Linked DNA regions of Coraliomargarita algicola. The main gene of each other region encodes a partner of the protein of the gene in region 2 in a complex. Links are inferred from orthologs where the notes say so. Each region holds a gene or a part of one and is shown on either strand. Other genes may lie near its edges.

What was found. The genes of interacting proteins can lie anywhere in the genome.
Region 1: SH580_RS01215 (region 2) and SH580_RS16230 share a complex: the UniProt entries of both Escherichia coli proteins name them as parts of the 2-oxoglutarate dehydrogenase (OGDH) complex. The link is inferred for Coraliomargarita algicola from one-to-one orthologs.

Annotation. Positions count from the first base shown.
Region 1 is NZ_CP138858.1:3,931,771-3,935,092, reverse strand. The notes cover bases 1-2,830. They hold SH580_RS16230 (dihydrolipoamide acetyltransferase family protein), read left to right. Parts: upstream 1-685; coding sequence 686-1,975; downstream 1,976-2,830. Other genes in these bases: SH580_RS16220 (Ppx/GppA phosphatase family protein), read left to right, coding at 2,575-2,830; SH580_RS16225 (hypothetical protein), read right to left, coding at 2,107-2,418; SH580_RS16235 (alpha-ketoacid dehydrogenase subunit beta), read left to right, coding at 1-646. Outside these bases: more of SH580_RS16220, read left to right, coding at 2,831-3,322. UniProt on the Escherichia coli protein: E2 component of the 2-oxoglutarate dehydrogenase (OGDH) complex which catalyzes the second step in the conversion of 2-oxoglutarate to succinyl-CoA and CO(2).
Region 2 is NZ_CP138858.1:338,646-342,934, forward strand. Bases 370-3,673 are described here. They hold SH580_RS01215 (2-oxoglutarate dehydrogenase E1 component), read right to left. Parts: upstream 3,327-3,673; coding sequence 570-3,326; downstream 370-569. Other genes in these bases: SH580_RS01220 (hypothetical protein), read right to left, coding at 3,485-3,673. Outside these bases: more of SH580_RS01220, read right to left, coding at 3,674-3,841; SH580_RS01225 (DUF2911 domain-containing protein), read left to right, coding at 3,988-4,289. UniProt on the Escherichia coli protein: E1 component of the 2-oxoglutarate dehydrogenase (OGDH) complex which catalyzes the decarboxylation of 2-oxoglutarate, the first step in the conversion of 2-oxoglutarate to succinyl-CoA and CO(2).

The DNA.
Region 1 (3,322 bases), 3.6 Mb from region 2 along the record:
GCCCATCGTCGTTCGCGGTCCCGCCAATGGTGGCACGAGCGTCGGCGCGACACACTCACACACACCGGAAAACATGGTGGCCAACCACCCGGGCCTGAAAGTCGTCTGCCCTTCAAACGCTTACGATGCCAAGGGTTTGATGAAAGCCGCCATCCGTGATAACGACCCGGTCTTCGTAATGGAAAACACCCTGCTCTACGGAGAAAAGTGGGAAGTACCGGAAGAAGAATACATCGTCGAGCTCGGCGTCGCCAATGTGCTAAAAGAAGGCAGTGATCTGACGATTGTCTCACACGGCCGCTGTGCGATGCTTTCGCTACAAGCCGCAAAAACGCTGGAAGAAGAGCACGAGATCAGTGTGGAAGTCGTCGACCTGCGCTCCATCCGCCCGTTGGATGAAGAGACCATTTTAAACTCGGTCAAGAAAACACACCGCGTCATGCTGGTAGAAGAGAACAAGCCTTTCTGCGGCGTAGATGCTCAGATCTCCCACATGATTCAGCTCAAAGCCTTCGACTATCTGGACGGCCCGATTCACCGTGTTTCCGCGATCGACGCACCGAACTTCTATTCCAAAGAACTGGAAGACTGGCAGATCCCTAACGAAGAGCGCATTATCGAATGCGCACTGAAAGTTATGGCATAACGAACGCATTCATCTCCTAATTCATAATTCCTAATTCTTATGGCTACACTTATCGACATGCCCAAACTCAGCGACACCATGACGGTGGGCACGCTGGTCAAATGGTTAAAAAACGAAGGCGACGCAATTTCCAGCGGCGACATGATTGCGGAGGTCGAGACTGACAAAGCAACCATGGAAGTCGAGTGCTTCGACGACGGCGTACTGATCAAACAATACGCCGCTGAGGGCCAAGAGGTCGCCGTCGGCGATGCCATCGCAGCGATTGGCGAAGAGGGCGAAGAAGCGCCTGCGGCACAGAATAGCGCACCCGCGGCTGCAGCGGCCGCCGAACCAGAACCAGCCGCCGCAGAATCCACGCCCGCGCCAAGCGAGTCGGCCCCCAAGCCCGAGCCGAGCCCGGCCGCAGCGCCTGCACCCGCGACAACTACAACTGATGGACGTATCAAAGCCTCTCCTTTAGCCAAAAAGATCGCTGCTGATAAAGGCATCGACTTAGTAAGCATTCAAGGCACAGGCCCTGGTGGACGCATCGTCAAAGCAGACGTTGAAAATGCGAAACCCGGAGCAGCCGCCCCGGCCAGCAGCACACCAGCCCCTGCCGCCGCTCCTGTAGCGACTCTGGAAGCCTTGGATCTGCCCGTATCCAACATGCGCAAGAGCATCGCGAAGGCACTGGTAGGCTCCAAAACACAAGCCCCGCACTTCTATCTCCAGATCGAAGTCGACGGAGCCCCACTCGCCAAACTGCGCGCCGAACTCAATGCGAAACTAGCCGATCTCCCCAAGGAGCACGGTGGCACCAAGTTTACAGTCAACGATTTGACACTCAAAGCCGCGGCTGAAGCCGTGCGCCGGGTGCCCGCCATCAATCGCTCATGGGAGGGTGAGAGCATCAAGCAACACCCGAACGTGCACCTCGCCTTTGGCGTTGCGATCGACGACGGCCTGGTCACTCCAGTCATTCGCGCAGCCGAAACCAAAGGCCTGCGCGAAATCGGAGCCGAAGCCAAAGTGCTGATCAAGAAGGCCCGCGACAAGAAGCTAACTCCCAACGAAATGAGCGGTTCTACACTCACGGTCACAAACCTTGGCATGTTTGGCATCTCCGATTTCTACGGCATCATCAATCCCAACAACGCGGCCATCCTCAGTATCGGCGCAACGATTAAGAAACCAGTCGTCAACGACAAGGACGAGATCGTGGTCGGCCAAGTCATGAAAATTGGCCTCTCAGGCGACCATCGCACCATCGACGGCGCAGTCGGCGCACAGTATCTGCAAGCGCTCAAGGAAATCTTGGAAACCCCCGCCTTGATGTTGGTCTAGTCGCTATAGACAGATTTTTCAAAAGCCCGCGAGTCATCGCGGGCTTTTTTTGTGTGACAGAGCGGCCACCACATTCGAAATTCACTGAACAGCGGAGGAAGTCGCCCCCAAGGATAAGCCCTGAGCAACAGTTACTCTGCCAACTTGGCTTCCACCGCTGTCAAGCGCCGCTCCAGCTCAGACACACGAATTTTCAATTGAGCATTTTCCCGCTTTAAAAGTTCCAAATCGTCTGGAATCTCCACCGCATAGTCCAAGTCCAACTGCTCCAATGCTTCGGCTTCAAAAGCAGCCTTCAAATCCAAAACATCAACTGCTTGCTTAAATTCTACCAAGCGCGAGTCGGGGGCCAAATCGGACGCTCCCAACGGCAATGGAGTTTCGTATGCAAACAACAGTGCACTGCTAAAAAACGAAACAACAACCAAAGTTAAAAATCGCATATTCCGAATCTGACAACAATCCAACGAAAGTCCAGCCCCTGTGAATCCTCTCGAAGTAGGATGTCGGACTTCGAACGTTCCCGCCCCAGTCACATCAGATCGTCCTGCTCCCCCATCCAATCTTGACGAAATCCCATCTGCATTGTGCCATGACGCATGCCAGACACAGTCGCAGTCATCGATGTAGGCAGTAACTCCATCAAGTTACTGGTCGCGCGAGCGGGAATTGCTCCCCATAGCTTGGAAACGCTTTTCAGCGAAACCATCGAGACTCGCATTAGCGCTGGCATTAGTCGTGAACTTCCACACTTAAGCGATGAGGCCATGCAAGCCGGCACCCAGACGATCGCGGAGCTACAGCGCATGGCGCACAACTACCATCCCAGCCAGACCGCGATTGTCGCCACCAGCGCAGTGCGCGATGCAATCAACGGACACGAATTCGTCCAAGCGGTTTTTGAAGCAACTGGCTTGCAGATACGCATCCTCAGCGGCCCCGAAGAAGCGACTTACATCGGTCAGGGCCTCAGCTGCGATCCCGCCATCGCTGGCCTGACGCGCTTCATCCAAAGCGATATCGGCGGCGGCAGCCTGGAACTCATTCGCTTCGAGAACGGCCAAATTCAACAAGCGATCTCACTGCAACTGGGCGCGGTGCGACTGACCGAGCAATTTTTGCAAGATAAAGAAGCCCCACTCTCAACCGAGATCGAGCAAGCGATCCGTCGGCATGTAACTGAGCAGCTAACTACCAGCGGCTTCGACTTTCAACCCACTGAACTACCGCTTATCGCCACGGGCGGAGCCTATACCGTGAGCCGTGCTGTATTGGCTGCCCAGACTGACTGCGACATCGAGCAATCCCCACCCCATTTAGAACGCACGACGCTGACCCAGCTCAAAA
Region 2 (4,289 bases):
CAGTCGGTTTGGGAGCTTCTTTTACCGGCGCAGGCGCGCTGGCAGCTTCGAGAATGTCGCTCTTGGTGACGCGCCCATCTTTGCCAGAGCCCGCAATTTTAGAGGTGTCGACGCCCGTTTCCTCGGCTGCTTTGCGAGCCGCGGGTGAGAGTGGCTTTGGCTCGGCTGCTGGGGTGGCTGGTGCCGTCTCACTGCTGGAGGCTGGCGCAGCGCTGCTGGGCTCGCTTTTACTTTCAGCGGGAGTCGCTGCCGGAGCGGCTGCAGCACTCTCCGGTGACGCGGCACTTTCATCGATCGTGGCGACCACCTGGCCGATGTCGACTTCGTCTTCGACTTCGACTTTGAGGGAGATGATACCCGCGACTTCGGCGTTCGCTTCAGAGGTGATTTTGTCGGTTTCCAGTTCGTAGAGAACTTGGTCTTTTTCGACGTAGTCGCCGTCTTTAACATGCCATGCAGCCAGGATGCCTGAGCTGATGGATTCGCCCATTGCGGGGATTTTTACTTCGGTAGCCATGATATTGAATTAAGTATTAAGATTATAGAAATCTGAGATCACGTTCGGATGCTTAAAGTGAGAAGGCTTTCTCGATGAGTTTCTTTTGTTCGTGACGGTGCATCGCCAGTGAGCCGACGGCGGGGCTGGCGGACTCCTTACGGCCTGCGTAGATCGGCAGCTGGCCGATGCTTTCCATCAGTCGAGGTGCAATGAAGCTCCAGGCTCCCATGTTCTTCGGCTCTTCCTGGCACCAAACGAAGCTCTTTGCTTTAGGATAATTGGCGGCGATTCGCTCGAGTAGATCCGTGTTGAGTGGATAGAGTTGTTCGATACGAATGATGGCTGTGTCCTTGATCTTGTGTTCCTGACGGTGCGAGGTCAGATCGTAGGACACTTTACCGGAGCAGAATATGATGCGTTTGGCTGTTTTACGGCTGACTGTTTCGTCGTCGAGTATGGACCAAAATTCGTTGTCGGTGAAATTCTCTACCCGTGAGACACAGTCTTTGTGACGTAGTAAGCTCTTAGGCGACATGATGATCAGTGGCTTTTTGAACTCACGTTTCATTTGTCGACGCAGCAGGTGGAAATACTGTGCAGGCGTGGTCACATTGCAGACTTGAATATTGTTTTCCGCACAAGCTTGCAGGAAGCGTTCGAGGCGTGCCGAAGAGTGCTCGGGGCCTTGCCCTTCGTAGCCGTGGGGGAGTAGCATGACCAGACCACTTAAGCGTCCCCACTTGGACTCGCTGCAAGTTATAAATTGGTCGATGATCACCTGAGCGCCATTCACAAAGTCGCCGAACTGAGCTTCCCAGATGCAGAGCATTTGAGGGTAATCGAGCGAGTAGCCATAATCGAAGCCGAGCACGGCCGCTTCGGAAAGCAGCGAATTGTGCACGCAAAATTGCGCTTGGCCTTCCTGTAGGTCAAGTAGCGGCACGTATCTTTCACGTGTCTGATTGTCGTAAAGGACCGAGTGTCGGTGGCTAAAGGTGCCACGCTCGCAGTCTTGCCCGCTCAGTCGAACGGGCGTGCCGTCGATGAGCAAACTACCAAAGGCCAAGGCTTCGCCCATGCCCCAGTCGATACCGGTATTTTCTTTGAACGCTTTGAGTTTCGTATTGAGTTGGCGGACGATTTTCTTGTTCGCATGAAAGCCTTCGGGCACATTTGCGAGTTGTTCCGCGATCATTTCCAGTTGCTCCTTGGGCACGCGGGTGTCGAAGCCCTTGAAGTTGTAAGGGGGCTGCTTTTTCGCATTGGATTCCGCAAAAGGATCGATCGATTCATCTTCACGGGCCTTGGCGGTTTCGAAGGCGACTTCAAGCTTCTTGTGGTAATCCGTCTCGATTGCCTTGACCTCTTCTTCGGTAAATTCGCCGCTGGCAATCAGGCGCTGCGCAAAGGCGCGACCGATGAGAGGCATTTCCGAAATGGTCTTATACAAAATTGGCTGCGTGAAGGCGGGTTCGTCGGCCTCGTTGTGGCCGTGTTTGCGCCAGCAATACATGTCGATCACTACATCACAGCCAAAGGTCTGTCGGTAGTCGAAGGCGGCCTCCACTGCTGCGACGACGGCCAGCGGATCGTTGCCATTGACGTGGAAGATGGGGGCTTCCACGATTTTGGCCACGTCAGTGCAGTAGCGGCTGGAGCGCGCCTCTGAAGGATCGGTGGTGAAGCCGATCTGATTGTTGATTACAAAGTGAATCGTGCCGCCCGTGCGGTAGCCCTTCAGCTGTGAGAAGTTAAAGACTTCGGCTACGATGCCTTGACCTGCGATGGCCGCGTCACCGTGAATGAGAATAGGCAATACACGCTTGCGATCGAGGTCCTCGCGAATGCGTTGACGCGCCCGTGCTTTACCTTCGACGACGGGATTGACCGCCTCCAAGTGGCTGGGGTTGGCTGCCAAGCGTATCTCGACCTCATGGCCATCCGTTGTCTTACGACTGGTTTCAAAGCCCAAGTGATATTTGACATCACCGTCGCCGTAAATGGTGTCGGGCACATAGTTCTCTGAGAACTCGCGAAAGATGTAGTCGAAGGATTTGCCCAGGAAATTGGCCAATACATTGAGACGGCCGCGGTGGGCCATGCCCATGACGATTTCGTCGACACCGTTCTTGCTGCAGCGCTCAAGCACGCTTTCCAGGCAGGCTATCAGTGTTTCGCCGCCTTCAAGTGAGAATCGCTTCTGACCGACATAGCGTGTCTGCAGAAAGTTCTCGAAGTCCTCGGCCTGCATGATGGTACTCAGGATCCGGTGCTTCTCTTCTTTTGTGAAGCGGGGGATGAAACACTCGGGCTCGATACGAGCCTGAATCCAACGGCGCTTGGGCGTCTCTTGAATGTGAATATACTCCGCGCCGATGGTGTGACAGTAAGTCTTTTCCAATCGTTCGATGAGCTCGCGCAGCGTCATCTCTGTGCCGCCTAGGTAGTTGCCCGTGTGGAATACACGCTCCAAGTCGGACTCTTCAAAACCGAGCCGCTCTAAAGTCAGACGCGGATTGGTGGGAGCTTCCTTCGTCAGCGGATTGAAGGCTGCGATGGTGTGGCCGATGGAGCGGTACGCGTAAATTAGGCCAATCGCGCGTGCTTGCCGTGTGGCATCACTGTCCGCTTGTGTGGGACTGACATTGGCAATGTCAGTGCCGGTTGAGGTGGCGGATGGATCGGATAGTTCCTCACTGGCGAGCTCGAAACCTTCAAAAAAGGCACGCCATTCAGCGTCGAGTTTTTCAGGGCTCGTGCGCCAAAGGTCGTAGTTTTCGTCGATCAAATCGGCATTCCAGCGATTCGCGATAGTTGAGTGATTCATGGAGATTTCTGGTGGGCAGTTGTGTGATCTCACGATTACTTCACACTTATTAGCAACACAAATCTTTATGCGAAGAATTGCTCGTTATTCGAAACTCTAATTTCAGGATTCCTTTTTAATTGCTGCCTGAATAGCGTTTGCCTTGATGTCAAGCTTATTTAGCTTCCGAAAGTATAGCTTTTTTCGTGGGTTTCTTCGTTGATCGCAAGGCGATCTTTGACGATTGGAAGGGTGAATACCACCGTTGGTTTATCCTCTTCACGTCCGGTGTAGGTGATCTGTCCTAGCCAGGGGCTATTTTTCTCGGTGAATGTATAGCCCTTAGTTTGTAGGTCTTTTCCGAGCGCATTCATTTTGGAGCGACTCATGCCGCTGCCTGCGAAGTCAAGCACGACATGGCCGTGTTGGCCTTTGTCTTGGTTGATCAGGCAGTCAACTTCCGGCGTGTGCTTGTGAACGGTAACTAGCAGCTTGGCGATTTTTTCGAGTCGGTGGCGTAGGCTTCGTGGTTTCATGGGGTGTATGATGGGACGCTTTTTCCTTAAATCAAGCTTCGCCCGCTTGCTGCGAATGTATTGGCGGCTTGGCCCATTTATGATGTGCTGGATAAAAACATAAAAATGTTGAAATAAAAGAAGGGTGCTAGGCTCGTAGCCTGTCTATGCGAATACCAAAAACCTTATCGATCGTTGCAGCTGCTATTTTACTCGGCGCTGCTGGCAGTTTTGCTCAAATTAAATCACCGGCAGCCAGTCCTTACTCGGAATTGAAGCAAATGGTCGGTGTGACCGAATTCACGGTGAAATATTCCAGGCCTGGAGTGAAGGGTCGTGAAGTGTATGGCCAGCTGGTGCCTTATGGCGAAATTTGGCGCACCGGAGCGAATGCACCGACAAAGATCGCCTTCGACTCAGAGGTGAATTTTGCGGGCAGCCCCATTCCGGCAGGGGAGTATGTGCTGTT